DNA from 2 places in the Neptuniibacter sp. QD37_11 genome. Region 2 is predicted to be linked to the other one. Evidence: riboswitches for the same ligand, from Rfam matches in the RefSeq annotation. Region 2 holds a riboswitch; the other holds the start of a gene.

Region 1 (16,566 bases), 610 kb from region 2:
TGGTCGTAGTTGTATCGACGCTGATGAAAGCAATATAAGAACAGGTTGAACGATGGTAGATAATAATTCAGAGCAAAATCAGGCATTGAGCCAGACGGCTAAGGTGGATACAGATTCTGTACAGCCGTTTCCTAAATCGCGCAAAGTTTATGTTGAAGGTTCTAGACCTGATATTCGTGTTCCAATGCGCGAAATTAGTTTAGATGACACGCCAACAGGTTTTGGTGGTGAGAAGAATGATCCACTTTATGTTTACGACACATCAGGTCCATACACTGATCCAGAAGTAGCTATCGATGTACGTAAAGGTTTACAGCCTGTTCGTGAGGCTTGGATTCTAGAGCGTGAAGATACTGAGCAGTTGGACAAGCTGACTTCTGAATATGGTCGTGTTCGTGAAGCTGACCTGCGCCTTGATGAGTTGCGTTTTGAGCTAACGCGTAAGCCGCGCCGCGCTCAAGCGGGTAAAAATGTGACGCAGTTGCATTATGCTCGTAAAGGTATTATTACTCCTGAAATGGAATATATTGCTATTCGCGAAAACATGAAGCTAGCGAAAGCAAAAGCGGAAGGTAATGTGGTTGCAGAACAGCATCCAGGTTTTAATTTTGGTGCAAACCTTCCAGAAGAGATTACGCCTGAATTCGTACGTCAGGAAGTTGCTGAAGGCCGTGCGATTATCCCTGCCAATATTAACCACCCTGAAGTTGAGCCGATGATTATCGGTCGTAACTTCTTGGTTAAAATCAACGGTAACATTGGTAACTCTGCTGTAACTTCTTCTATCGAAGAAGAGGTAGAGAAAATGACCTGGGGCACACGTTGGGGTGCAGATACCATCATGGATCTGTCCACAGGTAAGAATATTCATGAAACACGTGAGTGGATCATGCGTAACTCGCCAGTCCCAATTGGTACGGTACCAATCTATCAGGCTCTTGAAAAAGTTAATGGCGTAGCTGAAGACCTAAATTGGGAAGTTTTTAAAGATACGCTTATTGAGCAAGCTGAGCAGGGTGTGGATTACTTCACGATCCATGCGGGTGTACTACTACGCTATGTACCTATGACTGCTAAGCGTATGACTGGTATCGTATCTCGCGGTGGCTCTATCATGGCGAAGTGGTGCTTGGCGCATCACGAAGAAAACTTCCTGTACACGCACTTCCGTGAGATCTGTGAAATCTGTCAGGCATACGATGTATCTTTCTCTTTGGGAGATGGCCTGCGTCCAGGTTCTGTTTATGATGCGAACGATGAAGCGCAATTTGCAGAGCTAGAAACCTTAGGCGAACTTACTAAGATCGCTTGGGAGTATGATGTTCAGGTAATGATCGAAGGCCCAGGTCACGTACCTATGCATATGATCAAAGAGAACATGGATAAGCAGTTGAAAGAATGTCACGAAGCGCCTTTCTACACGCTGGGTCCATTGACGACCGATATTGCACCGGGTTACGACCACATTACATCAGGTATTGGTGCTGCGATGATCGGTTGGTACGGCTGTGCCATGCTATGTTATGTGACGCCTAAAGAGCATCTGGGTCTACCTAACAAGGCTGATGTAAAAGAAGGAATCATCACATATAAGATTGCTGCTCATGCTGCCGATTTAGCGAAAGGTCATCCAGGTGCTCAGATTCGTGATAATGCGATGTCTAAAGCTCGCTTCGAATTCCGTTGGGAAGACCAGTTCAACATTGGCTTGGACCCAGATACGGCGCGTGCTTACCATGATGAAACTCTGCCTAAAGAGTCTGCGAAAGTAGCGCATTTCTGTTCTATGTGCGGACCTAAATTCTGTTCTATGAAAATCTCGCAAGAGGTTCGTGAGCTGGATGATGAGGAAGTAGCAGCAATTAATGCGAAAGCTGATCAAGGGATGCAGGAGAAATCAGCTGAATTTAAAGAAACAGGCGCTGAGATCTATCATAAGGTCTAGCCACTGAGTTTATAAAAAAGCCGCTCGTGCGGCTTTTTTTGTATATTAGAGGAATCACTGATGAGTGATGAACTACTTAAATATCTGCTGGTGGGATTATTAGTACTGTTTGCTTTTATTCCTGTTACCTTGAATGCGATTCGCCGATCCCGCGAAAACCCACCGCCCATGGCAGCGAATGATCGTAAACTTTACCGATTATGGCGTTCGGACCCAGAAGCATATCAGCGCCAATATGGTAAGTTAGACGAAGAGTATGCAAAGGCGCAGGAAGAGAAAAAATCTAAAAAATAGAATTGATGTCAATTCTTATCAAGTTAGGTGAAAAGCAGGTTTGTAATGCCTAATTTGACCTATATCGCACGGCCTAAAATTTTGATGCTGATTTTCTTGATGTATATCAACAATTGCAGGCCGTTCTCCCTAAATATCCTATAGCGTATACGTTTTCTAGTGGTTAGCATTTATCCCGTTTACCATTAATAATGTGATTTCGCTCTATGTTTAATCGTTTTACGCATTTTGGGGTAAAGAATGCAAACTGTCTGGTCGGTTCTTTTGACTGATGAATGACGGTATTTTTATTCCACTGATCAATAACGTTGCTCTGTTGCTAGCGATGGGTGCGTTGTATGATATTTTTTCTTTTGAACACAAGCGGTTATCTGTTCTTAAGAAAGTTATCAGTGGAATTCTAATAGGTGTAATCGGGATCGCAATTATGTCGATGCCGCTATCCATTGTTAGTGGTGTGTTGATTGATGCGCGTTCCATTCTCCTCTCTGTAACCGGCTTATTTTTCGGTTTTATCCCCACAGTTATCGCTGTAGCGATTACGGTTGCTTTTCGATTGTTCGAAGGTGGACAAGGCATCTTTGCAGGATTTCTCATTATTGTCAGTTCTTCAGGCCTAGGGTTGTTGTGCCACTATTGGCGGGTGAACCTAAATGAGAGTAGGGCGGTCGCTTGGTGGCAGTTGTATTTATTGGGTGTAGTTGTCCACATCGTGATGTTGTTTTCTCTGCTGGTTCTTCCGTTTTCGACGGTGGATCTGTTACTGAGTGAGTTAGCATTACCTATTATGCTGATGTTCCCTATAGTGACGGTGTTGCTCGGGATTTTATTAACGCATCAGATAGAACGCCGTAAAGCTGAGTTAGCGCTGAAACAGAGTGAATATGAAAGTGATCTTTCCCGGCAAAAATTAGAAGCAATTTTTGCGGCGATTCCTGACCTGTTATTTGAAATGGATAGTCAGGGGCGTTATTACGCCTGCCATAGTGCCCAGAAAGATGAGCTAATCGCGTCAGAGTCAGAGCTTATTGGTAAGACTGTGTTTGATGTCATGCCTTTTGCTGCTGCTACAACAGTGGTGCAAGCTTTGAATGATGCAGAAAAAAATGGTCTATCCAGAGGTCACCAAATACGCTTACCTTTAGCAAAAGGGGAAAGGGAGTTTGAGTTATCAGTGTCGTTAAAGGTAGGTGCTGGTCATGAACTACCGCATTTTATTGTGCTCTCTAGAGATGTTACTGAGCGTAAACGTGCTGAAAAAGAGCTGCATATAGCGGCAACGGCTTTTGATTCGCAAGAGGGAATGTTAATTACAGATTCCGAGTATTCCATTCTTAGGGTTAATAGCGCCTTTACACGTGTTACTGGCTACGAACCTGATGAGGTGATAGGCAAAAAACCTTCGATATTACAGTCAGGGCAGCATTCGGCTTCATTTTACAAAGATATGATGGGGCAGTTACACGAAGAAAAGTACTGGCAGGGCGAAATTTGGAATAAGCGTAAATCAGGGGAAATTTATCCACAGTATCTGACGATAACCGCTGTACAAGGGGATGCAGGAGAAATTACCAACTACGTTGGAGCGTTTACGGATATCACTCAGAGAAAAAGAGATGAAGCAAACATCCATAAATTGGCTTTTTATGATGTGCTTACGGGGCTGCCTAATCGGCGTTCATTGCAAGAGCGTTTAAGTAGTGCCATTCATTCTTGCCGGATAACAGATCAATTGGGGGCTGTTCTCTTTATTGATCTAGATAATTTTAAAAATTTGAATGACACTCAAGGCCATGATCAAGGCGATCTGCTGTTGATCGAAGTAGCAAACAGGCTGAATAACTGTGTTCGTAATGCCGATATGGTCGCTCGTTTGGGCGGTGATGAATTTATTATCGTATTGGAAAACTTGGGTATAGAAGAAAGCATCGCTTTAGCTCAAGTTGGTGGGATTGTGGATAAGTTAATTGTAGCGATACAGCAACAAGTCTCTCTCGATAGTATTCAATACCACACTGCATGTAGTGTTGGTATAACACTGTTTGATAGCGACGATGTGGTAGACAGTGTGATGAAACGTTCTGATATGGCGATGTATCAGGCGAAAGAGTCAGGTAAAAATACCTATAGATTTTATGATCCAGAAGCTGAAAAGGCGCTCTGTAGTATGGCGGCGTTGGAGTCAGATCTTCGTAAAGCTTTATCTGAACAGCAGTTAGAGCTGCATTATCAGGCTCAGTACCATAAAGACGAATTGATTGGTGCTGAAGCATTGGTGCGTTGGCACCACCCAGAGCGAGGTTTAGTTTCACCTGCTGAGTTCATTCCTCTTGCGGAAGATACAGGCCTTATTGTACCTATCGGGGATTGGATTCTATCCCAAGCTTGTCAGCAGCTTAAGAAATGGCAAACTGATCCCAATCTGCCCACTTTGAGTCTTGCTGTGAATGTCAGTGCGCGCCAGTTTATGCAGGAGCACTTTGTTGCTGAAGTTGCTGATTGTATCCACCGCTATGGTATTCAACCTGATCTTTTGAAGTTGGAGTTAACAGAAAGCCTTGTATTACAAGACATCGAAGACACGGTTGATAAAATGCATCAGCTGCGTAAGTTGGGTATCCGTTTCTCTTTAGATGATTTTGGTACAGGGTATTCTTCACTGTTACATTTGAAACGTTTACCGCTGGATCAAATTAAAATTGATCGCTCCTTCATTCGTGATGTAATTCAAGACAAAGATGATGCAGAGATTGTCCAAGCAATAATCGCCATGGGTCATAATCTTGGATTAAATGTTATAGCGGAAGGTGTTGAAACTGAGGCGCAGTGTATGTTCCTAGCGGAACATAATTGTACAGATTACCAGGGTTACTTCTTTGGTAAACCGTTGCCTGTGGATGAATTTGAAACTGCCAGCTCTAAAAAGCCCTTAGCAAGTTAAACCTGCAATAGGGTTTAATAAGAGTTCATCTGCTGATCCCAGAAGCGTTCCAGTTGTCGCAGGTTAGACCTCAATGTAGACATATCGTTTTCTTCCATTAAGCGCTCTGCACTGATCTCTTCCAATTGTTGATCAAACAGCTCTGCAATCAGGTTGTGGACAGCTAAGCCTTTTTGACTGAGCTTTATACGGACTGAACGTAGGTCGTGTTCTGAACGTTCTTGCTTGATATAACCGTTGCCGACCATTTTCTTTAAGTTATATGAAACATTAGAGCCTAGATAATAGCCTCGTGTTCTTAACTCGCTGGCTGTCATTTCTCGATCAGCGATGTTATGCAGTAGGAGAGCTTGAACGCTATTTATATCGGTATAGCCTAACGCTTCAAGGCGATATTTAAGAATATCAAGGATTCTACGGTGTAACCGTTCGATCAGTCTCAAGCAATCTAGGAAATCCGTTTTATTGTTTGAACTTAGTTCTGATTGTTGTGAACTCATTGAATTGTAAGCCTTGATATCAATATTCGTATTTTAAATAGTAATCCTGAATCTGTCGTAATAGCAAAGAAAAAGCACATTAATGAGCGTTTGTTTGCGCATAATTTCAAATACGTATTTAGTAATTACAAATAATGCTGCTACTATTACAGTCAGGCTCAATGAGATCTGGACTAACCTTTTGGTTTTTTTGGATTGTTGAGTTGTTTCCAGCGAATAGATCCTCTCTCGATAAAGGCAAACCAGAAGCAATTCTGGGACGCAAAGTCACAGATCCCACGTGGATGGCTGGGCTATCGAAAGAGAGATTTTTTATTTCTTCAGCGGATGATTCTCCGGTAACTGCCTTTCTACCCATAAAGCTAATTTATGTTTCATGTTGGGCTCAGAGACTTGATCCTTTGCTAAGGCTTGAATAAGTCCGTCATTCACTAGTAAGCGATAAATTGCTTTAATTTTGCTTGAAGCACTATCAGTGGCTTCAAAGTGGCCTGCACCGCGCTTTTCAAAGTAGATAGCACCTATCTTAAGGGCTTCTTTTACTAGCTCTGCTTCATGCTTATGTTTTTTCATGGCTTCTTCCCAAAGTCCTTGTAGATAAATATCTACTAACTTTGAATCTAAATTTCTAAAAAGACAAGCGGTCGCTCTAGTGCTTTGGTGCGTAAAGCTTTGCCTTTAACTCAGGCCTGATATACTTGCGGTTTATCAGTATCTACTTCCATTGGCGATCGTATGAAATACAGAATTATTCCGGTTACTCCGTTTCAGCAGAATTGTTCCCTTATTTGGTGTGAACAAACCATGAAAGCAGCGGTGGTTGACCCAGGCGGTGATCTAGATCGAATTCTAGCTGCGGCAGAGGAAGAGGGTGTTGAATTAGAGAAAATTCTTTTGACTCATGCGCACATCGATCATGCTGGTGGAACGGCTGAATTAGCTGCATCCAAAAAATTACCAATCGAGGGGCCTCATAAAGGCGACCGATTTTGGATTGAAGGTATGGCACAGCAGTGCAATATGTTTAACTTTCCGCCTTGTGAAACCTTTACTCCGGATCGCTGGTTAGATGATGGTGATACTGTTCAGGTAGGTGAATCAACGCTAAACGTTATTCACTGCCCAGGTCATACGCCAGGTCACGTTGTGTTTCATCATGTAGAAGATCAGATGGCGCTGGTGGGGGATGTTCTTTTCAATGGTTCTATTGGTCGTACCGACTTTCCTCAGGGAAATCACCAAGAATTGATCGATTCAATTAAGTTGAAGCTGTTCCCGCTAGGTCAGTCGATCGAGTTTATTCCAGGGCATGGACCGGGCTCAACCTTTGGTCGAGAGATGCAAAGCAACCCGTATGTTCGATAGGCTTGATAGCCTGATTTATTATTTGTGCAGCAGTTGCACATGCTCAAATAGTTGAGCGTCTAGTTGTTTCTTTTTGTCGATAATATGTTGTAACGGAGTCTCATTGATGGCTCCGTTTTTTATGCCAATCATTACATCGTTATAACCACCGCAAAGATAATCTACAGCCGCAGCTCCTAGACAGGATGCAAGTACTCGGTCATGCCCTGTAGGGCGGCCGCCTCTTTGTATGTGACCCAAAATACAGACCTTAGGTTGCTGGCCATGCTGCTCTAATTGTTTAGCTAAATTGTATGTAAGGCCCGGGGTAGGTCCCTCCGCTACAACAATAATCCCGCTTGATCCTTTGCCTTGTGCGCGGTTGTTGGCAAGCTGAAATGAGATAGCGTCTACTTTAACTTCATACTCAGGAATAACGACCAACTCTGCACCACAGGCTATCCCTACATGGGTAGCTATAAAGCCGGAGTTTCGGCCCATGACCTCTACTAAAAACAAGCTCTCGTGAGATAGGGCTGTATCACGGATTTTGTCTATAGCATCGAGAGCAGTGTTAACGGCTGTGTCAAAACCAATTGTGTCATCAGTGCCGTAGATATCGTTATCTATAGTGCCAGGCAGACCAATCACACGAATCGAGCTTTCCGAGGCTAGCATGTGAGCCCCAGTTAAAGAGCCATCACCGCCAATTACGACTAGGCTATCAATACCTTTTTTGAGCAAAACCTCGGCTGCCTGATGCCTAACCGCTGGATCAAGAAAAGCTAGGCAGCGATCACTTTTGAGTAATGTCCCCCCTCGTTGGACAATGTTGGTTACAGATGCGGAGTTCATTTCAAATAAATCTCCGATAATTAAGCCGCTGTAACCTTTGTTTACGCCATACACTTGAATGTTTTTATGCAGAGCAGAACGAACTACGCCTCGAATGGCTGGGTTCATCCCGGGTGAATCCCCTCCGCTGGTCAGCACTGCAATAGCTGTTGGTTTGTCTTCTTTAGTAAGCGTAGTTAACTCTGTGGACATAGTATCGAGCCTATTAGCTGCTTTATCGCAGTTAAGTTTAGCGTACTTCCTAAGAGCTCAGATTGTATCTGGATGCAGACTAGTTGATTTTTTATCAAAGATGAGTGGTCTATCTATGTGATTGCAGGGATATCCACTTTTTTCTATTGGTCTAACAGAATAATCAGTTGAAGTTGTCTCTAAGTATTAGTTCGTATTGATGAAGTGTTCCTAGGCATGTTATCTATCATCAGCCTTTACTTGGTTTGTTGTTTTACCGTCTCTGTTTTTTTTGAAACATACGAGTGGTGATACTAGTATCAAGAGAGATGGGTTTAAAAAGAGCTCGAAGCAAAGCTCGAATTATAAAAATATAATAGATGGAGTTTGTTATGGTATTTCGTAAGACGGTTACCTCTAGTTTGTTAGCGATGGGTGTTGGTTTAGCTGCCATGGGTGGTTCGACTGCAGCATCAGCACAAGAATTTATCACTATCGGCACAGGCGGTGTAACCGGCGTTTATTACCCTACAGGTGGTTCAATTTGCCGATTGGTGAATAAAAACCGTAAGGATCACGGTATCCGCTGCTCTGTGGAGTCTACAGGCGGTTCTGTTTACAACCTGAATACTATCCGCGCCGGCGAATTGGATATGGGTGTAGCTCAGTCTGATTGGCAGTTCCATGCTTATAATGGCACTAGCAAATTTAAAGATACAGGTGCTAACAAAGATCTACGCGCAGTTTTCTCTGTACACCCTGAGCCTTTCACTGTTGTCGCTCGTGCTGATTCTGGTATTAAAAACTTTGATGACCTTAAAGGTAAGCGTGTAAATATCGGCAACCCAGGTTCTGGTCAGCGCGGTACTATCGAAGTGCTGATGGAAGCTAAAGGCTGGACGATGGATGATTTCGCTTTAACTTCTGAACTTAAAGCGTCTGAGCAAGCTAGTGCTCTATGTGACAATAAAATCGATGCCATGGTTTATGTAGTAGGACATCCAAGTGGTGCAATCAAAGAAGCGACAACTTCTTGTGACAGTACGCTTGTAAATGTGGATGGTGCAGCAGTTCAAAAACTGATCAGCGATAACAGCTACTATCGTACAGCAACTGTTCCAGCAGGTATGTATCGCGGTAATGATGCTGATACGCAAACGTTCGGTGTTGGTGCAACGTTTGTATCTTCCGCAAAAGTGCCAGAAAAAGTGGTTTACGAGGTAGTTAAGGCTGTCTTTGAAAACTTCGATACTTTCCGCAAACTACATCCAGCTTTTGCTAACCTGAAGAAAGAGCAGATGGTTAAAGATGGTTTGTCTGCGCCTCTGCATCCTGGTGCAATTAAGTACTACAAAGAAGCAGGTCTTCTATAAGAGTTGGCTTGATAGGCAACGGGGACTTAATGTCCCCGTTTTGCTTTACGGCTTTTGCTCAGGCTTGGCTCTACAAAACTATTATAAGCTGTTTCAAACGGTGATTGTGTGACGGATAATCAGAACAGTTCTTCGGCTAGCATTTCCCAAGAAGTACAGGAGATGGTTGCTCAGGCAGATTCTGGGGCGCGTGCTCCAGAAGGGCTTCCTGGTAAATTGCTATGGGGTGTAGCGCTTTGCTGGGCTCTTTTTCAGCTTTGGTATGCTTCGCCTCTACCTTTTATGCTCGATTTTGGTGTATTCAATGATACTCAGGCTCGAGCCATTCATCTTAGCTTTGCAGTCTTTTTGGCATATACCGCATTTCCAGCATTTAAACGATCTTCTAGATCGGTTGTGCCATGGCATGATTGGATTTTTGCTGGAGTAGCAGCGTTTGCCGCTAGTTACTTAGTCATATTTCACGCGGAGCTAGCTGGACGGGCGGGTGCACCAATAACAATGGATATTGTTGTTGCCGTCAGCGGTATGATTTTGTTGTTGGAGGCGACAAGAAGGGCGTTAGGGCCACCATTGATGGTCGTGGCTGGCATTTTCATGCTGTATACCTTTGCTGGACCTTATATGCCGGATGTAATTTCGCATAAAGGTGCAAGTTTAAATAAGGCTATGTCGCATCAATGGCTAACCTCCGAAGGTGTATTTGGGGTAGCGCTTGGGGTATCGACAGGTTTTGTATTTCTGTTTGTCTTATTTGGTGCTTTGCTGGATAAAGCGGGCGCTGGTAATTATTTCACCCAAGTGTCCTTTTCACTATTAGGGCATATGCGCGGCGGTCCTGCGAAAGCTGCTGTTGTTTCCTCCGGCTTGAGTGGGTTGGTATCAGGCTCATCTATAGCCAATGTAGTAACTACAGGTACTTTTACTATCCCGCTGATGAAACGTGTAGGTTTTCCAGGGTATAAAGCAGGTGCGGTTGAGGTTGCTGCTTCAACCAATGGTCAGTTAACACCACCAATTATGGGTGCGGCAGCATTCTTGATGGTGGAGTTTGTTGGTATTTCTTATATCGAAGTAATTCAGCATGCAATCCTACCCGCGCTGATTTCTTATATCGCTTTGATCTACATTGTTCATTTAGAAGCGGTAAAGGCTGGAATGAAAGGCTTACCGACTCGAAATCATGCCTCGTTGGCACAAAAGCTGTCAGTGTGGGCAATGATTATCGTGGGTGTATGTGTCATTTCATTGACCGTGTATCACGGATTAGGTTGGACTAAGAGTTACATGGGGAATTGGTCATATCTAATTGCTGGTCTTGTGATTCTTATAGCTTATATTGGGCTCGTGCGATATGCGGCTAAGTTTCCTGATCTGCATATGGACGATCCGAATTCTGAAGTTGTAATGCTGCCAGAAGTAGGGCCTACAGTTAAATCAGGTTTGTACTATCTCCTACCCGTTGTTGTGCTGGTTTGGTGTTTAACGGTTGAACGATTTTCGCCAGGTTTGTCTGCTTTCTGGGCAACGGTGTTTATGATCTTCATTGTGTTAACCCATAAGCCAATCAAAACCTATTTCAGAGAGCCACTCGCTTGGAGTAGCCAGATAGTGCATGGCGTCGAAGATCTATTGAATGGTCTTGTTGGCGGCGCAAGAAATATGATTGGAATCGGTGTGGCAACTGCTGCAGCGGGTATTGTTGTAGGTACAGTCACTTTGACAGGCCTAGGGCAAATGATGACTGAGTTTGTGGAGTTTATCTCAGGCGGTAGTATCTTTTTGATGCTGTTGTTTACAGCGATTATCAGTTTGATATTAGGTATGGGTTTACCAACTACAGCAAACTACATCGTAGTGTCATCGTTAATGGCTCCAGTTATTGTCACGCTTGGTGCTGAAAATGGCTTGATCGTCCCCTTAATTGCTGTTCATTTGTTTGTTTTTTACTTTGGTATTCTCGCGGATGATACACCACCCGTTGGCTTAGCGGCGTTTGCAGGTGCCGCTATAGCGCAATCAGACCCTATTAAGACGGGTGTTCAAGGTTTTACCTATGATATTCGTACAGCGGTATTGCCGTTTATGTTTATCTTCAATACTGAATTGATATTGATAGGTATCGAAGGGCCAATGCACCTTCTGCTTACTATCTTTGGCGCATTAGTGGCAATGTTAGTGTTTGCAGCGGCGACACAAGGATACTGGATAGTGAAAACTCGTTGGTATGAAACCGTTCTGTTATTAGCTATCGCGTTCTTGATGTTTAGGCCCGGAGCAATATGGGATGAAATTTATCCTGCTATTGAGCAAGTATCCCCAACCAAGCTAGAGCAAGTCGCAGAAGATATGCCAAATGGTAGACCGTTAAGAATGATTGTGGCCGGTGAAACTATTGATGGTGATTTTGTGAATAAAACGGTTGAGTTACCGCTAGCCAATGAAGGTACAGGCGCTGAGAAAATTGAAGCTGCAGGACTAATGTTACGGGAAGAGGGTGAGCGTGTAATTGTCGACCTCGTTACCTTTGATTCAGATGCTCAGAAAGTAGGCTTGGATTTCGATTGGGAGATCAAAACACTTGAGGTAGAGGCCGATCGACCACCGAAACAGCTAGTGTGGATTCCAGTGTTGCTACTACTAATAGCAATGGGATGGATGCAAAACAGACGCCGTAAGGCAGAACAGGGTTGCTAAACAATGTTTAAAAAAATATTGGTACCACTAGACCTTCAAGACGGGAAAGCTGTTGAGCAAACGTTACAGACTGTAAAAGAATATATAGATGAAAGTGTCGAGCTTCATCTGATGACTATTCTATCTGGCTATCAAATGCCAATGGTGGCGTCATACTTTCCTAAAGGTGCAGTTGAGAAAGCATTGGAGGCTATGCGTAAAGAGCTGCAAACAATCGGTGCAAAAGCTTTAGATAATAGAGGCTTTGAAGTTGATGTTAGAGAGGGTAAAGCGCACAAAGAGATTGTTAGGCGTGCTAAAGAAATAGAGGCCGATCTAATTATCATGAGTGCGCAAAAGCACGGAGCTGTTGAAAAGGTAATGCTGGGTTCTGTTACTGCAAAGGTAACGGAGAGAGCAAAATGCTCTGTTCTAGTATTAAAAGGCTAAATTAAAGTCTAAGTAAAAGGCGTTGAGGTAAAACTCAGCGCCTTTTTTGTATCTGTTGACTACTATTTAAACGCTGTTGATTAATGCTTGATCGATTTGTGGTGGTTTGTAAGTTTTTTTCAACTTTTTGCACTTTTTTTAAGATTGGGTGTTGACCCTTTTTCAGATGTCTGTAGAATTCGCCGTCCTTGCTTAGGGAGGCCGCCAAAACGGGGCTTATTGAGCTAAGTGAGGTGCTTAGTAAGTGATTGAAAATATTGGTTTTTTAGATTGCTTACGGGGCAGGATTCAAAGTCCGGTTGCTGAGTAAAAAATTTTACAAAATTGCAAAATAAACGGTTGACTTTGAATGAGCGCACAGTAGAATATGCGCCTCGCTTGAGACGAAACGCTGAGTCAGCGGAGAGTCAAAAAAGCAACGCTCTTTAACAATTTGATCAGATAATTCGTGTGGGCGCTTGTTGAGAAGAAGCAAACTTTTTCTAGACAAGCAACCAAGTGAATTCATTTAAAGCGATTTACAAAGGTTTAACGTTCTTAAGAATGTTATCCGGTTGTTTAGTACTAGAGCCCGTTACCACATTCCTGGTAACACAAATGATTTAAACTGAAGAGTTTGATCATGGCTCAGATTGAACGCTGGCGGCAGGCCTAACACATGCAAGTCGAACGGTAACATGACTAGCTTGCTAGTTGATGACGAGTGGCGGACGGGTGAGTAACGCGTAGGAATCTACCCAGTAGCGGGGGATAAGCCAGAGAAATTTGGTCTAATACCGCATACGCCCTACGGGGGAAAGCAGGGGATCTTCGGACCTTGCACTATTGGATGAGCCTGCGTGAGATTAGCTAGTTGGTGAGGTAATGGCTCACCAAGGCGACGATCTCTAGCTGGTCTGAGAGGATGATCAGCCACACTGGAACTGAGACACGGTCCAGACTCCTACGGGAGGCAGCAGTGGGGAATATTGCACAATGGGCGCAAGCCTGATGCAGCCATGCCGCGTGTGTGAAGAAGGCCCTAGGGTTGTAAAGCACTTTCAGCAGTGAGGAAAGGTTAGTAGTTAATACCTGCTAGCTGTGACGTTAACTGCAGAAGAAGCACCGGCTAACTCCGTGCCAGCAGCCGCGGTAATACGGAGGGTGCGAGCGTTAATCGGAATTACTGGGCGTAAAGCGCGCGTAGGTGGATTGGTCAGTCAGATGTGAAAGCCCAGGGCTCAACCTTGGAACTGCACCTGATACTGCTAATCTAGAGTACGGTAGAGGGTAGTGGAATTTCCTGTGTAGCGGTGAAATGCGTAGATATAGGAAGGAACACCAGTGGCGAAGGCGACTACCTGGACCGATACTGACACTGAGGTGCGAAAGCGTGGGGAGCAAACAGGATTAGATACCCTGGTAGTCCACGCCGTAAACGATGTCTACTAGCCGTTGGGAGACTTGATCTTTTAGTGGCGCAGCTAACGCGATAAGTAGACCGCCTGGGGAGTACGGCCGCAAGGTTAAAACTCAAATGAATTGACGGGGGCCCGCACAAGCGGTGGAGCATGTGGTTTAATTCGACGCAACGCGAAGAACCTTACCAACTCTTGACATCCAGAGAAGTTACTAGAGATAGTTTCGTGCCTTCGGGAACTCTGAGACAGGTGCTGCATGGCTGTCGTCAGCTCGTGTTGTGAAATGTTGGGTTAAGTCCCGTAACGAGCGCAACCCTTGTCCTTATTTGCCAGCACTTCGGGTGGGAACTCTAAGGAGACTGCCGGTGACAAACCGGAGGAAGGTGGGGACGACGTCAAGTCATCATGGCCCTTACGAGTTGGGCTACACACGTGCTACAATGGCCGGTACAGAGGGCCGCGAACCTGCGAGGGTAAGCTAATCTCAGAAAACCGGTCGTAGTCCGGATTGGAGTCTGCAACTCGACTCCATGAAGTCGGAATCGCTAGTAATCGCGAATCAGAATGTCGCGGTGAATACGTTCCCGGGCCTTGTACACACCGCCCGTCACACCATGGGAGTGGATTGCACCAGAAGTAGCTAGCTTAACCTTCGGGAGGGCGGTTACCACGGTGTGGTTCATGACTGGGGTGAAGTCGTAACAAGGTAGCCCTAGGGGAACCTGGGGCTGGATCACCTCCTTAAACGAAAGCCGATTCTCGGCAAGCGTTCACACGAATTATCTGATCAGAGAAGTTAAGAGCAACGGTGTAGGCTTGTAGCTCAGCTGGTTAGAGCGCACCCCTGATAAGGGTGAGGTCGGTGGTTCAAGTCCACTCAGGCCTACCAATAATAGCCTTACTGTTTTCTTTGGGGCTATAGCTCAGCTGGGAGAGCGCCTGCTTTGCACGCAGGAGGTCTGCGGTTCGATCCCGCATAGCTCCACCATCATCCTAAGGATGAGAAGGAAGAGTTTTAAAACATATTGTCGGTTAAGACATTATCTTTTAAAGCTTTTTTGCTTTAAACGCTCTTTAACAATTTGGATTTGATTCATTTGATTTAGATTTAAGACATGTAGTTTTACTGCATGCGCCAATTCGGCGAAATCTATCGTTACTAGCAATACAAGTTACTGTGATTCCAGACGCCTTCGGGTTATATGGTCAAGTGACTAAGCGTGCACGGTGGATGCCTTGGCAGTCAGAGGCGATGAAGGACGTTGTAACCTGCGATAAGGTTCGGGGAGGTGGTAAACAACCTTTGATCCGGACATTTCCGAATGGGGAAACCCACCTATTTATAGGTATCTTTTAACTGAATACATAGGTTATTAGAGGCGAACCTGGGGAACTGAAACATCTAAGTACCCAGAGGAAAAGAAATCAACCGAGATTCCCTAAGTAGCGGCGAGCGAACGGGGACCAGCCCTTAAGCTTTATTAGATTTAACAGAACACTCTGGAAAGTGTGGCCATAGTGGGTGATAGCCCCGTATGTGAAAGGTCTTTTAAAGTGAAATCGAGTAGGACGGCACACGTGAAACGCTGTCTGAATATGGGGGGACCATCCTCCAAGGCTAAATACTCCTGACTGACCGATAGTGAACCAGTACCGTGAGGGAAAGGCGAAAAGAACCCCTGTGAGGGGAGTGAAATAGACCCTGAAACCGTGTACGTACAAGCAGTGGGAGCCGTTTTCGGACGGTGACTGCGTACCTTTTGTATAATGGGTCAGCGACTTACTTTTAGTGGCAAGGTTAAGCATTTGCGGAGCCGTAGGGAAACCGAGTCTTAATAGGGCGTCCAGTCGCTAGGAGTAGACCCGAAACCGAGTGATCTATCCATGGGCAGGTTGAAGATGCAGTAACATGCATTGGAGGACCGAACCGACTGTCGTTGAAAAGCCAGCGGATGACTTGTGGATAGGAGTGAAAGGCTAATCAAACTCGGAGATAGCTGGTTCTCCTCGAAAACTATTTAGGTAGTGCCTCGTGTCTAACCATGGGGGTAGAGCACTGTTTCGGCTAGGGGGTCATCCCGACTTACCAACCCGATGCAAACTCCGAATACCCATGAGTTCAATCACGGGAGACACACGGCGGGTGCTAACGTCCGTCGTGGAAAGGGAAACAACCCAGACCGTCAGCTAAGGTCCCAAAGTTTATGCTAAGTGGGAAACGATGTGGGAAGGCTTAGACAGCTAGGAGGTTGGCTTAGAAGCAGCCACCCTTTAAAGAAAGCGTAATAGCTCACTAGTCGAGTCGGCCCGCGCGGAAGATATAACGGGGCTAAGCATAACACCGAAGCTACGGATGCACTTTGTGCATGGTAGAGGAGCGTTCTGTAAGCTGTTGAAGCGGAAGCTGTAAGGCACCGTGGAGGTATCAGAAGTGCGAATGCTGACATGAGTAACGATAAGGGAGGTGAAAACCCTCCCCGCCGGAAGACCAAGGGTTCCTATCCAACGCTATTCGAGGTAGGGTGAGTCGGCCCCTAAGGAGAGGCTGAAGAGCGTATCCGATGGGAAACAGGTTAATATTCCTGTACTGCTCATAACTGCGATGGGGGGACGGAGA
Region 2 (16,566 bases):
CTGTTTAACACAGCAACCGAAACAGCTCAAACAGGCTGAGGCGATTACAGAGTAACGCGGCTCAGTGCGATGCTAGCAGGCATAGTGATCCACGCCATAGCGATCAAGTTAATGATGATCCAGGAGAAACCTGAAGAATCGCGGAAGTTTTCGTCATGATCTGCCATCGAAGTCACCCTAATGTCAGGCATGCGGATTTTGATCGATCATTGAAGTCACAGCATTTGACTTCACCTGCTGATGAGCCCTTAAGAGCTTCTGGTTCCAGGTTTATTGCAATCGATTTAAATCGCGCAAAAGTTTATGTGCATAGAACTGTCTTGTCGGAAGCGCTAAGGCTTCAAAAACGTGGGCAATTTTATCAAGAGTAGAAAGTTTTTAATAGCCAGAATAAATCGTCCTTAGGGACTGTAATAGCGTCAAGGTATCATTACAAACTGTAGGGACTTTTCGGTCGGTTTCAATTTTTCACTAAACTTATGCTGTTTTTTGAGTTTCTATCCTAAAGATTCGCTTTCTATTCATGAAACTGGATTATGATAGAGAGGTTATTAGCTCGTCTGGCGAAAAGGGACTATGTTGCGTTTTCTTCTGGTTGTTATCGTTTTGGTTGCTCTGTTACTACATAACTTGCCTCTATTGGTGCGAGATCAGGTGGTGCTGTGGTTACTGAACAATGGTGCGGATAAAGCTCAGTTATCAGCTTTAGAAGTAGAGTGGTTTGAAGGCCGTATCAATATTAAAGGTCTTAAAGCGGAAGCTGCAGAAAAGCCGCCTCTGCAGGTAGATAGTCTCTCGGTTGATCTGGATTATGAGCAGCTTCAGCAAGAACGTATCTTAATTTCTGATCTGAGCCTTGCTGGCATTAATTTAGGTGTTCGTCAGAAAGAGCAGGCACTTTGGCTAGGTCCAATCGATCTGAACCAATTTAAGTCCGAAGAAGTAGAGGTTGAGGAAAAGCCAGAAGAGCCTCCTTCAAATTGGAGCTTTGGTTTAGCGCAGTTAAATCTTCAAGCGATCAACTGGCAAGCAGAGTTAGATGACCAGACGCATAAGCTGCAATTGAAAACAGGACGTATCGCCGACTTCTACCTTTGGGATCAGGATCAGCCGGTTGCCTTGGATCTTGATGGCTCTTTAAACGGTGCGCCAATCGTATTGCAGTCCCAGTCCAAGCCTCTTCCTGAAGAGAAGAGTTCTGAGATCAAAGTTAAGTTAAATAACTTCCCTATCCACAGTGTCACGGCAGTATTTATGCCTGAACTTCGTGGCCATCTGGATATGGATCTCGATCTAAATGTACGCACAAACCTGACTAATCAGTTATTACAGGTAAAACAAAAAGGCAGCGTTAAGTTACGTGGTTTGAAGTTCCGCCAAGATAATATGGCGCTAAAACAAAACTCACTAGCTTGGAAAGGTGATGTTGATTTGGGCGTTTTAGCGGGTGAACTAAAACAGCTAAAAACTGCAGGCCAAATCAAAGTGGCAGGTTTGCAGCTTGATCAAGGCGGGCAAACGGTCAATTTAAAAGGGGCCGATTTGGTCTCTGCAGTCGAGATGGAAGGGCTGCAAAAACTGACCCTTAAGGATCTGGTTTTAAAAGCGGAAGGCATTGCGCTGAATCAAGCGGGGCAGACTATCAATATCAATGGTGTATTGGCGCGCGGTGCTGTGCAGACTGCTGATATGAAAAACTGGCAGGCTAATATCCCTACAGTTGCTCTGCAAAACTTTGCTTTGTCTAAAGGGCAGCAGGAACTGATTAGTCTGGCTACTTTGCGCTTAACTCAGGCACAACTACGAGACGTTAACGATATCAGTCTAGGTAAGCTTGAAACCGAGAAACTCAACGTTCAGGGTAATGGCGGGGTATTTACCCAGTGGGGAGCAATCACGGCCGATGATATTAAGTTTAAACAGCAAAGCGAACTGAGTATTAACTCTGTGCAGTTGAGTGATAGCAAAACGCGGGTGCTGTTGTCATCTAAGCGTCAGTTGACTGATCTGGATTGGTTATTAGCTCAGCTATCTAGCGGTGAGGAAAAGGCTACCACATCAGCGAAAGAAGCCGAGAAACAAGCAAGCAAGCCAATCAGAGTTAAGCTGAACAAACTGCGTGTCAGTGGCAGCAATCCAATCCAAATTGTCGATGGTGGGGTTAAACCTGCTTTTAAAACCAATCTAACAATTCAGCGCCTCGCTTTGAGTAATCTAGATACCGGTTCCAAAGGTAAAACGGCGTTTGATCTGAAGGCTAAAAACAAGTTGTCCACCATTAATGCCAAGGGCGCTATTGAGCTATTTAGTGGTAATTTCGGTGGTCATTGGGATGCCAAAATTAAAGGCCTTGAACTTCCGCAAGTAAGTCCTTACTCGCTTGAATACACCGGTTATTACTTGCAGAGTGGTCAGCTTAGCTTAACCACAAAAGGCACTATTAAAGGTCGTAAACTCAAGGGTGATACCGATATTCGTTTGAACAAACTCGATGTTGAAGCGAGAAATAGTGAGCGTAGTGGCGAGTTTGATCAGAAGGTATCGATGCCTCTAGGAACGGCATTGATGATCCTGCAGGATAACGATGACAATATTGATTTAGAGATCCCAATTGATGGCTCTTTGGATGATCCTCAGTTTGGCTATCAGACCGTAATTAATAAGCTTGCGGGTAAAGGTTTGAAGAGTGCAGCCATGGGTTATCTAACCAAAGCACTACAGCCTTTCGGTACGTTGATTTCGATCGGCAAGATGGTGATGGATGCACAAGAGAAAGGCTCGTTCATTACTCTGCAACCGGTCTACTTCGACGTGGCGGGTGCCACGCTTAATTCTGAATCTTCAGCTTATCTGTCGAAATTGACCCAGATGATGCAGGAACGAAAGGGCATGCGGATGAATATCTGTGGCCTTGCTGTTGCTGAAGACCAGCCAGCTATATGGCAACAGATTTTGGCTGAAAATGCTAAGCGCAAAAAGCCTCTACCCGAGGAACAACTTCAGGCAGAAGTGACACCAAAGCTGCAGCAGTTAGCGCAAGACCGTAGCGATGTTGTGAAAGCTGCGTTGTCGAAAGATGGTATCGATATTGAGCGCCTGTTTAGCTGCTATCCAAAAGTGGATCTGAAACAAAAACTTAAACCGCAGGTAAGTTTAGGATTATAAAAAGCCAAAGGGATCTTTAGCTTTTGCACAAGCCGCCGACAGCTTAGGGTGAACAGGATCTGTTTTTTCGCGGGATTAACTCTCGAAAAGGCAAAACCCAAGCAATTGGGCGACGCAAAGTTACGGGTCCCTATGGGATGGCCGGACCGCCGACGATAAAAACTCTCGCTTCTGCTGAGGTTGTCGTTATGTTGTTTGCAAAACCACTATTCGGCTGTGTCGCAGGGATGGCTCTGGCGCTTGCATCTCATTCAGTGAGTGCAATGGATACTGCGCCCACACATCTACCCACGTCTTTACCTTCTTCAATTTTTACACAATTAGCTGCCCAAGATGATTGGCATTTTGGGCTCAAATCCCCCATCTTTTGCTTTAGTGGCCATTACTTCAGGTCCGTCACTTCTTCTGAACAGGATCAAAACAAGCTAGCCGCTAAACCTAATCGTAAAAGTCGTTTATACCTAGCCTTCTTAATGTTGGCGCGAAATAAAAAGTAGATTTTACAGGGTATAAACTCGTTGGCTGAATTTCGTGCCTTTTGCGCGAAATTCGCCCTTTCTCGCAACGAAATTCTGCAGCTGAACTAAACTCATGCAAGGATCTTTCGATTGCGAGGCGCTGGATGAGACGGCTTAAACAAGCGATATCAGGACGTCTGGGTAAACAGTTTGCGATACAGGTAATTTTATTTAGCTCCTGTTTTACGTTGATCACGACCAGCGTGCAGTTAGCGTTCGACTATCACGCTGATATCAGCCGCATTGAACAGCAATTTGTTGATATAGAAAGATCGCATGTCCCTCCTTTATCCCTTGGCTTATGGTCGATGGATGGCGCCCAGATTGGTGTGCATCTAGAAGGCTTACAGCAGCTGCCAGATATAGAGCATGTAGTGATCAGAGATGAACAAGGTGGCGTATGGGAGTTTGGCGATAAGATCTCTGATAACTCTCGAGAGCATGTTTACCCCCTAGAATTTTTGCGAGTAAACCAAGCCGATCCTATCTATCTTGGTGCGCTGGTAGTAACGGCCAGTATCGATAATGTTTATGAGAGGTTGATCAACCGAGCCAGCGTTATTCTGATTAGTAATGGTGTGAAAACCGCAATAGTTGCGGGTTTTATCATGCTATTGATGTGGTTGCGTGTGACCCGGCACTTAGGGACGGTGACTGAATATGTATCTAGGTGGGAATTAGAGGGCGAGAACAAACCACTGAAACTCTCCAAACCCCAAGATCAAGAAGATCCTGATGAATTTGATGTGGTCGCTGATGCTATCAATCGGATGCAGCAAGGATTAACTAAACAGTTCCATGATCTAAACAGCGCTGAGGCGGAACTTAAGGCCTTGCTTAGAGAGCGAAATCAACTTTTACAAAGCGAGAGGGAATACAAAGGCAAGCTAGAAGAGAAGGTCAAAGAGCGTACTCAAGAGCTGACCTTAAGTCAGCAAGCCCTAGAAAAGAGTCACAGTTACTTGCGCAATATTCTCGAAACTAGCCCGATCGCGGTGAGTGTATATAACCCTGTTGAGCATCAACTGAGTTACTCAAATCAGACCTGCGCCAATATGTTTGGTTTTAGTATCGAGTCTTGGCTACAGCATAATCCTGAAAACAGTTGGCTACATGATGAGGACCGAGAATTCTTTGCTCAAGAATATCGCAAGCATGGCCGCGTCAGCACCACTGAGGTTGAACTAGTGCGTAGGGATGGATCGGTGTTCTGGGCACTATTAACTTGGGAGCGGATCTTCTTTCAGGATGAACGCCAGATCCTGTTCTGGGTGGTAGATATCAGCGGTCAGAAAAAAGCCCAGCAGCAATTGGAGCAGGCCAAAGCTGAAGCCGAAGCGGCCACCAAATCCAAATCTGAATTTCTCGCCAATATGAGTCATGAGATCCGTACGCCGATGAATGCGGTGGTTGGGTTTAGTCATCTTGCTCTGCAAACGGAGCTAACCGATCAGCAGCATGATTACCTAAGAAAAATCCAAATGGCGGGGCATAACTTGCTCCGTGTGATTAACGATATTCTTGATCTGTCTAAGATCGAAGCGGGGCGGATGAGTGTCGAAACCATCGACTTCTCTTTGGACGATGTGCTGGAACATTTATGTGATTTACTGCGTCTTAAAGCTGAGGAAAAAGGCTTAGAGATCCTACTTTTTCACCCTTGGGAGCTTCCGCGTCAACTACGAGGCGATCCCTTACGCTTAGGGCAAGTGCTGACGAATCTTGTGGGCAATGCCATTAAGTTTACCGAGCAAGGCGAGATCTCAATCAAGGTGGAAGAAGTTTCGAGAGAGAGCGGTAAGGTGCGGTTGCAGTTTAGTGTGACTGACTCCGGTATTGGTTTATCTGTAGAGGAACAAGCAAGACTCTTTAAAAGCTTTGGTCAGGCGGATGCATCAACCACCCGTCGATATGGTGGTTCAGGTCTAGGCTTAGTGATCAGTAAACAACTAGTTGAGTTGATGGGTGGTGAAATCACGGTGAGTAGCGAAACGGGCCACGGCTCCTGCTTTGCGTTTACCAGTGAGTTTGAATTGGCTGAAATTGATCTCGCCACCGAAAACCCTGCTAAACGCCTGCAAGGCACCCGTGTTTTGATTGTGGATGACAGCTCTGCATCTCGTGATGTGCTGAGCTCGCTAGTGTGTAACTTCGGTATGTACGGTTATGCCTTAAGTTCGGGAGAAGAAGCGATTGCTGAACTGCAGCGGGTAAGTGACAGTGACGAACCTCCTTATGATCTCCTTCTGATCGATTGGCATATGCCGGGCTTGGACGGCTTTGAATGTGCAAAACAGATCAAAGCGTTGAACCCAAGCCAGCCGGTTCCCGCGGTCGTGATGGTTACCGCGCATCATCGGGAGGGGATTCTTCATCAAGCCTGTGCTGAGGATTTAGACGGCTTCCTGCTCAAGCCTGTGAGTCCATCTTTACTGCTCAGCGCGATAATGAAAGCGTTGAATATCAAAGCTGACCTAGGCGGACGGCAGCCAAAGGTTATTCCAACGCAAGCCGAAGCTGCCAAAGAGTTTAAGCATACCCATGTTTTGTTGGTGGAAGATAACCTGATTAATCAACAGATCGCCACTGAGATGCTTACAGGCTTAGGTCTAGAGGTTAGTGTGGCGGGCAATGGTGTGGAGGCGATAGAGCAAGCGCAAGAAACACCATTTGATTTGGTGTTGATGGATATCCAAATGCCAGTAATGGATGGTCTGGAGGCTACGCAGAGGTTGAGAGAGATTGCGGATTACCAAAGCGTTCCGATTATTGCGATGACCGCCAATGCGATGCAGGAGGATATCGAGCGCACCGAAGCGGTCGGGATGAATGCGCATATCACTAAGCCTATACAGCCGCAGGTGCTATTAGAAACCTTAGCGCAGTGGATCACGCCGAAGATCGTGCATCATTCCTCAACCAGTCCGATACCAACAATCGAGGGCCTTAACTGTGAAGAAGCAGTGGCTCGGGTTAATGGTAATCTTGGCCTCTATCACAAACTCTTAAAGCAGTTTGCCGAGGAGCAGGGTGAAACGTTCACTGAGGTACAGTCTCTTTGGCAGCATCAAAAATTCGTTGAGGCGGCTGATCGGGTACATACCTTTGCTGGGTTAGTGGGGAATTTGGGAGGCACCGAGTTATTTAGTCTTGCTCAGCAATTGGAAGTAGGTTTGCGAGGTGAAAACCCTGAAAGTGAAAAAGAGCGAATTGCTGAATGTCTCGTACAAGCCCAACAGCTCAGCAGTGCCATATCGGCATTTGTTACTTCTGACGTTGCTTTAGGGCCCAAAGAGGCAACTTCGCTACAACCGTCTATAACTAATAAAGGCGATTCCTCTTTTATGGCGGCTTTGGATGAGATTACAGAGCTTCTCAAAGAGGGTAACAGTCGGGCGACCTCTACAGTGTCAGAGTTAATTGATAATAGCCCGGATGATTATAAAACGGAGTTACAGGCACTATTAATCGCCGCGGAAGAATTTGAATTTGAGCAGGCCCTTAAGGAGTTAGAGCAGCTAAGGACTCGTGTTCATAGTTAAGTAAAGGAGTCTCTTGTGGATAAGGTGAAGGGGCATGTACTGGTAGTCGATGATGAAGCGGTTAACTGCAATGTGTTGGTTTCGCTGTTGAGTGATTACAAAGTTATTGTTGCGAAAAGCGGCGCTAAGGCGATTGAACGTGCCCGTGAAAACCCACCTGATCTGATTCTGCTTGATGTTGTTATGCCCGATATGAACGGCTATGAAGTCTGTTCGCAATTAAAAGCTGAAGAACTTACCTGCAATATCCCGATTATTTTTGTCACCGTTAAATCCACTATTGAAGAGGAAACCCAAGGCCTAGAACTTGGGGCGGTGGATTACATATCTAAACCTTTTAGTCCCGCAATCGTTCAAGCGCGAGTAAATAACCATATACAGTTGAAGCAACAGCGTGACATGTTAGAAGCATTGAATGTCACCGATAGTTTGACCGGTATTGCCAATCGTCGGTTGTTTGATCAGGCATTAAATCAGCATTGGCAGGCCTCGATTCGGACTTTTAGTCCTCTCGCGTTGTTAATGATCGATATTGATCACTTTAAACAGTACAACGATCACTATGGTCACCAAGCGGGTGATGATTGCCTGATACAGGTGGCGCAAACCATCGATCAACAGTGTGATCGAGATTTGGATAAAGCATGTCGTTATGGGGGGGAAGAGTTCGCCGTGATCTTGCCCTATACCGATCTGGCGGGCGGGAAGAAAATCGCTGAAAAAATGCTTAGCGCTGTACGTGAACTACAGATCCCGCATGCGCAATCAAGCAGTGCCGAGATCGTTACGGTCAGTATCGGACTGGCTGTGATTGAAGCAGGTCCCAATGCCGAGTTAGAACGTTTGGTAGAAACCGCTGATCAAGCACTGTATACCGCTAAAAAAAGCGGGCGAAATCGCTGTCATTATCAGGATCTGCCCGCTGCTCATTTTGTTCAGCGTGAAGCTAGTGTTTGATAGCTTTGGCTTAAGCTCTGCTGACGATGGCTAAAGTGCCCTATTAGAATAAATAGCCCGCTGCTGAGTATCGGTAATAGACACCAGAGTATCGGATGCAAAACCGGTGATAGATTCAACAATTGCTGGTGGATCGGCCACAAACTTGCCTCGGAAATGATGACTGCCAGTACACCACTGATCCCGCCAATCAATCCCATCTCTAAACGATCAAGTTGTTTACACTGCTTCTGGCTCGCGCCTAAGGTAAGCAGAAGTGCGTTTTCATGACGACGCTGTTCAAGTTCTTGGGTCAGCGTTACATAAAGTAAAACTAAACCTGATGCTGTTGTTAGCAACATCAGTAAGCTTGAGAGCAGGGAGAGCTTGCTCAGTAATGTTTGCAGCTGCGACAGAATCTGCCGAACATCGATCAGGGTCAGAGTCGGGAACTGTTGTAGCAGAGAGCGGCTAACCTCTGCGCTTTTATCACCTAGATAAAAACTGGTTAGATAGCTAGGCGAGTACGGATCCAAGATGTCGGGGCTGAATATATAGTAAAAGTTGGGCTGGAATGAGTCCCATCTTACAGAACGTATACTAGTGATCTCGGCGCTGGCTTCGCGGCCGGCGATATCAAAAGTGACGGTATCGCCGAGTGTTAAGCCCAGTTCAGATGCGAGCTTTTGTTCAATAGAGACGCTTTGTGAGCTGTTCCACTGTCCTGATATCAGCTTGTTATGCGCGGGGAATTGTTCCGTGGCTGTAAGGTTCAACTCACGTTTTAGCGAAGGCTGTTCTAACTGTTCAGGCGTGAGAGCCTCTGCTAAAGGTTGGCCATTAACCTTACTTAATCGACCACGATAGATCGGCCAGAGCTGATTATCGATCTGCTGTGCTGTTAACAAGGTTTCAACTTCAGGTTTCTCCCAGTCTTGAATATTGATTAGGAAATGGTCCGGCGTGTTTTCGGGTAACTGTTCTTGCCAGCGGCTAAGTAGATCATTCAGAGCAACTAAGTTGATGCTCAACAATGCAAATAACAGGCAGATTACCGGTATTTGGATCCGATACCAGCGCTGCTGTTGCTGCATGCGGCTGGCCAACATCTGCCCTAGCGGATGATGCTTAGATAACCTCTGCGAACTCCATTGCGCGATAAAAGCACCGAGCCAACCCAGCAGGCTACCTAGGATAAGCAAGCTTAGAGTAAGACTGAGCGTGAGCCAAAGGCTATTTAAGTAACTGCTAGTAAATAACAGTAAGACAATGAACGCGCAAAGATAGGGCAGCTTGCCACTCCACTTTAGAGGCGAAGGCTGGTTTTGGAATAGCTGTGTTGGCGTGCTTTTCTGTAGCAACAGAAGGTTCGGCAACCCCAGGGTGACAATAATAGCAATGCCTAACGCAGGCCCTGTGAGGTAGGTTGTGAAAACGGCCGTAGGTACTGGTTGAGGTAACAGTTCGTTTAGCAGTTGTAGGCCAGATGCTTCCAATATAACTGCCAGAACAATCCCTACAAGGCTACATAGGAGCCATGCGTACCCTAGCTGCGCAAGGTACATCAGTAACAACTGACGATTACTGACCCCTAAGCTTTTCAACAGGGCAGCGCGTTTACTTTGGCTCTGTGTGAAGCGGCGTAAACTTAGGAAAATCGTCATGGCCGCAATGAGCAAAGCAAACAGCGCGCCTAAACGCAGATAAGACGAAGCTTTCATTAACGCGCTATTTTGTTGGCCCTCTTCGCTTTTAAGTGAAGTGATCTGTTCGCCGGTTTGTTTGTTTTCTTGTAGATAAGTTTCTAGTTTCGCTATTTGCTGAGCATCGCCACTAAACAGCTGACGATAATGTACACGTGAGCCTGGGCCCAAGAGCTCAGTGCTTTGAAGATCCGACTGGTTGATAATGATTTGCGGATTAAAGCTGATAAAGCCGCGCCCACGATCGGGTGACGCCTTTACAGTGTGAGTTAAAATAAATTCTGTTGAGCCTAAGGTCAGTTTATCGCCGGGTTCGAGTTTTAAGCGTTCAAATACGCCTTGCTCGGCCCAGGCTTCTCCCTGCTTTGGTAATTCTGTTTGTGTTGGCTGATCTAATGTTATTTGTCCGCGAGGGTAGGGAGCACTCAACGCTCTTACACTGACAAGAACAAAGTTATCACCTTGGTTCGCCATACTGGCGATCTGCGTGACCGAGGTGTGCTCAAGAGCCATCTCTTCAGCCATCGAAAGCGTTTTTTCAGAAAGAGGGCGACTGTTACTCAGAACTAAGTCAGCGCCTAAAAGTGCACTGCCTTGTCTTTCGAGCGTTTGTTCAATCCGTTCGCCTAGTACTGCCATTAGGCTAGCAATAGTAATCGCCAGTAAGAGAGCCAGTAGGAGTGATCGCCACTCACTTAGCTTGATATTACTCCAGCTATGTTGCCCGGCTATTTTCAACAGAGTGGTAAGGTTCATGCGGATAACTCTTGCAGTTCGCCATTATGCAAACGCAATGCTCGACTGCAGCGTTCTGCTAAGAATGAGTCATGGGTAATCAAAATCAGCGTCGTGCCTTGGGCTTTGTTGAGATCAAAAAGCTGCTGGATGATCTGTTCACCGGTATGTTCATCTAAGTTGCCGGTAGGCTCATCAGCAAACAGTAGGGTGGGATTTGTGGCAAAGCTGCGCGCTATCGCCACTCTTTGTTGTTCACCACCTGATAGCTCAGCGGGTTTGTGATTAAGTCGTTCACTCAGGCCTACTTTGCTCAGCCAAATCTCTGCTTCTTCTGCAGCTTCTTTATGATTGCGAATTTGCAGAGGCAGCATGACATTTTGCTGGGCTGTTAGGTCTGGTAGTAGGTGAAACGATTGAAATACAAAGCTGATATGTTGGTTACGAAAATCTGCCCGTTGTTGGTCATTCAGGGTATTGAGATCGGTATTATTCAGTAAAACATGACCAGAACTAGGCTGGTCTAATCCGGCTAGTAGCGATAGCAAGGTCGATTTACCCGTGCCTGAAGGTCCGACGATAGCAACACTTTCTCCCCGATTGATCTCTAGATTGATATCACTGAATAGATCAACGGCTCCTGCTTGAGTCTGAAACTGTTTTGCGAGATGCTGAGCACTAACGACTGTGTCTGTATCAATTGCCATAGGTTCTTCCGTGCGTAAAACGATTGCCTTTCTATTATTCGTATTTCTGACCATTCCGGTTCAAGCGCGTTCCCTAATTGTTTTAGGGGATAGCCTATCTGCTGCCTATCAGATGGATCTAGAACAAGGTTGGGTGCACTTGTTACAGCAGCGTTTAGAACAACAAGGCTATGCGCTTGAAGTGATTAATGCCAGCGTTAGTGGTGATACAACGCAAAATGGCATTGCGCGATTGAATTTGCTGCTGAAACAGACTGAGCCAGAGATTGTGGTTATCGAATTGGGCGGGAATGACGGTTTACGTGGCACGCCGCCGGTTGCGATCCAAAGAAATTTAGGGCGTCTAATCGATATGGCTGAAGGAAATGGAGCTAAGGTTTTGTTGCTTGGTATGCAGCTCCCTCCTAACTACGGTAAAGCCTATACCCAACGTTTTAGCGAAATCTATCCGACGGTGGCTGATAACAAAGACGTGGCTTTAGTGCCTTTCTTTATGGAGCAGGTTGCCCTGTTTCCTGAGCGCATGCAGGATGATGGGATTCATCCTAGTGCGGCTGGTCAGCCTTATCTGCTAGATACGATGTGGCCCTATTTAGAGCCATTATTGTAGTAATCGTTACTTATTTTCGAGTTGGAGATCGGGCTTGAGTAACCCCTGATAGGACACGAGTGAGCCCCGTAATGGCAAAGTAAAACCGACGAAAAATCGGTATCTCCCATCCTCTATCTTTTTGTAAGCAGTGGTTTTAGGTAGCAACCATGTGGGGACGGAAACACCTTTGATCTTAATTTTTAGACAGCGCCAAAACCATCCGCCCTCTTTGATATCAACTGTCAGATGCAATGTTATCGGGCCGGTTTCTTCGATCCAATAACCGTCTGCAATTGAACCCACCGGTTTAAATAGTGAAGTTACTCTCGCTTGGTCGTTGAAACAGCGCCCCCAGTATAAGCCATCAGGCTGATGAGATATGTTCACGGATAATTGATGTTGGCCAGCTGTTGGTAGGCCCATTTTCTTGGCAAGCCTCTGGCCGATTATTCCCGCGAGGCCTGTACCGAATGTTAGATCGACGGAGCCTTTAAGCTCACCACCTTGGATATGCAACTGTTGTAGTTGAGGGTGAAGTTCAGAAAATTTATCTCCGAACCAAGTGGATACAAGCGCAGATTTCATTCATACAGTCCTTTGTTTAGCTATTTCCCGTAACACTTGTTTTAGCCTATCACGATAAATCCTAGGCACAAAAAAGGCCGATACGTTTCCGTATCAGCCTTTTAAAAATTACGGTAACTTATGCAAAGTTAGCGTTTACGAATTCCCAGTTAACTAGCGCCCAGAAACCTTTTAGGTAATCAGGACGAACGTTACGGTAATCGATGTAGTAAGCGTGTTCCCATAGGTCAACAGTTAGCAGTGGAGTCTGACCTTCAGTTAGAGGGCAGCCAGCGTTGCTAGTGTTAACGATATCGATAGAACCGTCAGCGTTTTTAACCAACCAAGTCCAGCTAGAACCGAAGTTGTTAACTGCTTTGTCGTTTAGAGCTTCTTGGAATGCTGCGAAAGAACCCCACTTAGCGTTGATTGAATCAGCAATCGCGCCAGTTGGCTCACCACCACCGTTTGGAGATAGGCAGTTCCAGTAGAACGTGTGGTTCCAGATCTGAGCAGCGTTGTTGAATACGCCGCCAGCAGGAGCAGAAGTGATGATCTCTTCTAGAGTTTTACCTTCGTACTCGGTACCAGGAACTAGGCCATTTAGCTTAACAACGTATGTGTTGTGGTGCTTGCCGTGGTGGAAGTCTAGCGTTTCAGCAGAGATGTGTGGTTCCAGAGCGTCCTTTGCATAAGGTAGCGGCGGAAGTTCAAAGCTCATAAGTGTCACCTTATTCGTGTGTCGTAAAGACTTATTATCAGAGATTACCTGCGTTTCCGTATGCTCACACGATTGGCAGGTAATTATTAATTATCCAAAGCACGGGAATAATAGCACCCAAGAGTGATTATTTCATGGTACAAAAAGTGTGCTTATTTGATGTTCTTTTATTACGAACTATCTACCTATATTGGTTCATAATTCATTTTTTAAAGGGCTGCGACTAAAGTTTGCTGAAACTGTCATGTTTTAACCCTAGAATGACAGGCCTGTATTTTTATAACTATAAAAAAGTGACTGTTAGACGATGTATAAAGTTTTAATTTGGATCTCTGTGGTATCTCTGGCAATTCTGGTCGTTAAAACTCAGTTTTTAGCGTCTGATACGTTTGTGCCGTTTAAAGAGGACTGCATGAAGTTGGCGGGTGCTACAGAGGAACGCTGTGACTGCTTCTCTAAATATGTACACAAGCACTTTAGCGATAATGAAGTAAAACTGATCCGTGCTAATCAGCTGAGCAACCCGGACTTTAAATTTAAAGTGGAAGAAGTTCTGGCGCGCGCTAATCAGTCTTGTGCGGCTGAAAAATAACTCCTATCTACTCAACTAACTGGGATAGTTAACTCTATCCCAGTTACTTTTGATCTCTATCCGTTTTGAGAACCGCTCGCTAGATGGTTTCTTAACACTTCTAACGGGAATTGCGGATCACCGCAGGCAAAGAAATACGGATTCTCTAAAGACTCGCGTAAGTTATAGGTGAGGCCTTCGAGTGTTTCGGCGTTGACTAAACGCCCACCGGCTGCTTCCAGAATGGCTTGAGCTGCTGCCGTATCCCATTCACTGGTGGGATAAAGGCGTGGGTAAAAATCGGCTATACCTTCAGCGATTAGACACATCTTTAGAGAGCTCCCCATCCCTCGATGGCTAATCTGTGAAAACTGTTTGGCTATCGGTAGCATCAGGTTTTCGTTGGCTTCTTGGCCATGCCTGCGGCTGGATGCGACGATTAGGTCTTTGCCCAGAGGCCGGCTTCTGATTTGCGCTGGAGCTCGCCCATCTTCCTGTTTCCAAGCACCAATCTCGTTCCCTCCCCAATAGGCGACGCCGCTAACGGGGACATAGATAATGCCAAAGATAGGGCGGTTATTTTCGATCAGCGCAATATTGATGGTGAATTCATCGTTACGGTTAATAAACTCTTTGGTTCCGTCTAACGGATCGATACACCAAAATTGCTGCCAAACTTTACGCTGTTGATAGGTTAATTCAGTGTCTTCTTCGCTCAGTTGCGGGATCTCGGGTGTTAGATCACTGAGGCCTGCCTGAATCACCTGATGCGCAGCGAGATCAGCAGCCGTAACTGGGGAGTGGTCTTCTTTAGCCGCAATCGAAAAATCATCGCGCTGATAAACTTTTAAGATCTCAGCGCTGGCTTGCTGACAAATGCAGAGTAATGCTGAAGCTAAGTCGTGTTGGTTCATTACCTTACGGCCTTTTTGTTATTGGGTGTTGGCAGTATGAATGATGGTTCTACTTACGATTGAGGAAATCTCTGGCCATATAGAGCGCGGCAATGGCTCTACCTTCGGTAAAGTCATCGCTGGCTACCAGTTGTTCTATTTCGGCTAGCGGCCAACTGACAACTTCCATCTCCTCTGGTTCATCGCCTTGTAAACGACAAGGATAGAGATCTCTGGCGACGACCGCTGTAATGCTATGCCCCATATAGTTGGGTGCTGATGTCATTACTTTTAGCGTATTTAACTGGTTGCTACCAAATCCTGCTTCCTCTTTAAGCTCTCGGTCTGCAGCGATATGAGCGTCTTCACCGGGATCAATCAGGCCTTTAGGTAGCGTCAGCGTGTAATCCTCAATACCTGCAGCGTACTCTTTGATCAGCAGTACTTCATTGTCTTCGGTCACAGGAATGATCATTACTGCACCGTTACCTCGATTGGCTAAGCGCTCATAAGTGCGTTCGGCACCATTAGAAAAGCGAAGTTCAACCTGCTCGACTTTAAATAAGCGTGTTTGTGCGGCAGTTGTAACCTTCAAAATCTCGGGTTTAACCGGCATACTGAGGTTTCCTCTTTACTTGGCCTGAAAAATGTTTGATTGGCAGAATATAGATACCGTCTTGCTGGATATGGACGGCACCCTTCTTGATCTACACTTTGATACCTATTTTTGGCTAGAACATCTACCCCTGCGATATGCGCAGATCCACAAAATGGATCAAGATGAAGCTCGCAGCTGGTTGCATGAGCGTATCATAGAGCAGCAAGGAACTCTTAATTGGTATTGCTTGGATTATTGGACGCGTGAACTGAATGTGCCCATTACCGAGCTGAAATATGAGATTGCCGACAAAATCGCTTTTCGACCTCATGTGCAGGACTTTCTAGCTACCTTAAAAGCGCAGGGGATTCGCACGGTTATTGTGACGAATGCTCATTGGGGAAGCCTGTCTCTTAAAATTGAAAAAACCGCTATCAACGATCTTGTGGATGATGTCATCTGCTCTCATGACTTTGGATTGCCCAAAGAAGATCTCACTTTTTGGGATCGTCTGCAGCAAGTAGAGCCTTTTGATAAGTCCCGTACCTTGCTGGTGGATGATAGCTTTGCTGTACTTAACAGTGCTCGGGAATATGGTATTAAGTATTTATTGTCGATCTACCAACCTGATAGCCAGCAGCCTAAAAGAGAAATAGATGACTATAGTGCTATAGAGCACTTTGATGAGATTACCCCCAAGAAATGACAGATACAGAAGTAAAAGTTCGACTTGATAAATGGCTTTGGGCCGCTCGTTTTTATAAAACCCGCGCTGTTGCTAAACAGATGATCGATGGCGGTAAAGTGCACTACAACGGCCAACGTACCAAATGTAGCCGACACGTTGAGATCGGCGCTGTCTTAGAAATTCGTCAGGGTTTCGATGAGAAAGAGATCGTAGTGGTTGAACTCTCGGATAAGCGTCGTGGCGCGCCTGAAGCGCAAAAGCTCTACAAAGAAACTGAAGCCAGTATTAAAAAACGTGAAGAGCATGCAGCTCAGCGCAAGGCGATGGGTAGTAGCTTGAATCCGCGCAATCGACCGAATAAGAAAGAGCGTCGTCAGATTCGATCATTTAAAGATGGTGAGCGCGGTATCTTTGATAAAGGTTGAATGCTAACCGCATTGCTCATTTGTTTTTTGAACAATGCGGTTTGATAAGCCTGTTTAAGGCTTGAGAATCGGAAGTTGATTTAGCAAAGGTATCTTTGTGAATAGCCGTATTAATGGCAGCAGAAGTTTATGAGTCTTGCTGGTAGCTATATGCATAATTGGCGTGCAGAATGCCCAGCTCAGGGTAATCATCGCTGAGAAAGCCCCG

Evidence for each region. Region 2 has a riboswitch for cyclic di-GMP ahead of ACMXYT_RS16080 (hypothetical protein). Riboswitches for the same ligand answer to the same signal wherever they lie in the genome.
Region 1: another riboswitch for cyclic di-GMP. It lies ahead of ACMXYT_RS12950 (MBL fold metallo-hydrolase); the one in region 2 lies ahead of ACMXYT_RS16080 (hypothetical protein).

What each region holds. Positions count from the first base shown of each region.
Region 1 covers NZ_CP180552.1:2,768,115-2,784,680, reverse strand. Annotated here, with positions in the region: gene thiD (bifunctional hydroxymethylpyrimidine kinase/phosphomethylpyrimidine kinase) at 1-9, shown strand, start outside; gene thiC (phosphomethylpyrimidine synthase ThiC) at 53-1,945, shown strand; gene ACMXYT_RS12970 (hypothetical protein) at 2,006-2,239, shown strand; gene ACMXYT_RS12965 (EAL domain-containing protein) at 2,511-5,180, shown strand; gene ACMXYT_RS12960 (MarR family winged helix-turn-helix transcriptional regulator) at 5,195-5,680, opposite strand; cyclic di-GMP riboswitch class I at 5,907-5,981, shown strand; gene ACMXYT_RS12955 (DUF5062 family protein) at 5,993-6,253, opposite strand; gene ACMXYT_RS12950 (MBL fold metallo-hydrolase) at 6,416-7,045, shown strand; gene pfkA (6-phosphofructokinase) at 7,064-8,071, opposite strand; gene ACMXYT_RS12940 (TAXI family TRAP transporter solute-binding subunit) at 8,443-9,423, shown strand; gene ACMXYT_RS12935 (TRAP transporter permease) at 9,586-12,120, shown strand; gene ACMXYT_RS12930 (universal stress protein) at 12,124-12,549, shown strand; rRNA gene ACMXYT_RS12925 (16S ribosomal RNA) at 13,154-14,693, shown strand; tRNA gene ACMXYT_RS12920 (tRNA-Ile) at 14,762-14,838, shown strand; tRNA gene ACMXYT_RS12915 (tRNA-Ala) at 14,862-14,937, shown strand; rRNA gene ACMXYT_RS12910 (23S ribosomal RNA) at 15,154-16,566, shown strand, end outside.
Region 2 covers NZ_CP180552.1:3,382,542-3,399,107, reverse strand. Annotated here, with positions in the region: gene ACMXYT_RS16090 (hypothetical protein) at 45-167, opposite strand; gene ACMXYT_RS16085 (DUF748 domain-containing protein) at 577-3,165, shown strand; cyclic di-GMP riboswitch class I at 3,245-3,319, shown strand; gene ACMXYT_RS16080 (hypothetical protein) at 3,354-3,662, shown strand; gene ACMXYT_RS16075 (response regulator) at 3,788-7,225, shown strand; gene ACMXYT_RS16070 (diguanylate cyclase domain-containing protein) at 7,241-8,182, shown strand; gene ACMXYT_RS16065 (ABC transporter permease) at 8,161-10,620, opposite strand; gene ACMXYT_RS16060 (ABC transporter ATP-binding protein) at 10,617-11,306, opposite strand; gene ACMXYT_RS16055 (arylesterase) at 11,317-11,916, shown strand; gene ACMXYT_RS16050 (DUF4166 domain-containing protein) at 11,923-12,483, opposite strand; gene ACMXYT_RS16045 (superoxide dismutase) at 12,602-13,183, opposite strand; gene ACMXYT_RS16040 (hypothetical protein) at 13,491-13,775, shown strand; gene cysQ (3'(2'),5'-bisphosphate nucleotidase CysQ) at 13,832-14,668, opposite strand; gene nudE (ADP compounds hydrolase NudE) at 14,718-15,263, opposite strand; gene yrfG (GMP/IMP nucleotidase) at 15,295-15,951, shown strand; gene hslR (ribosome-associated heat shock protein Hsp15) at 15,948-16,358, shown strand; gene ACMXYT_RS16015 (phosphatase PAP2 family protein) at 16,413-16,566, opposite strand, start outside.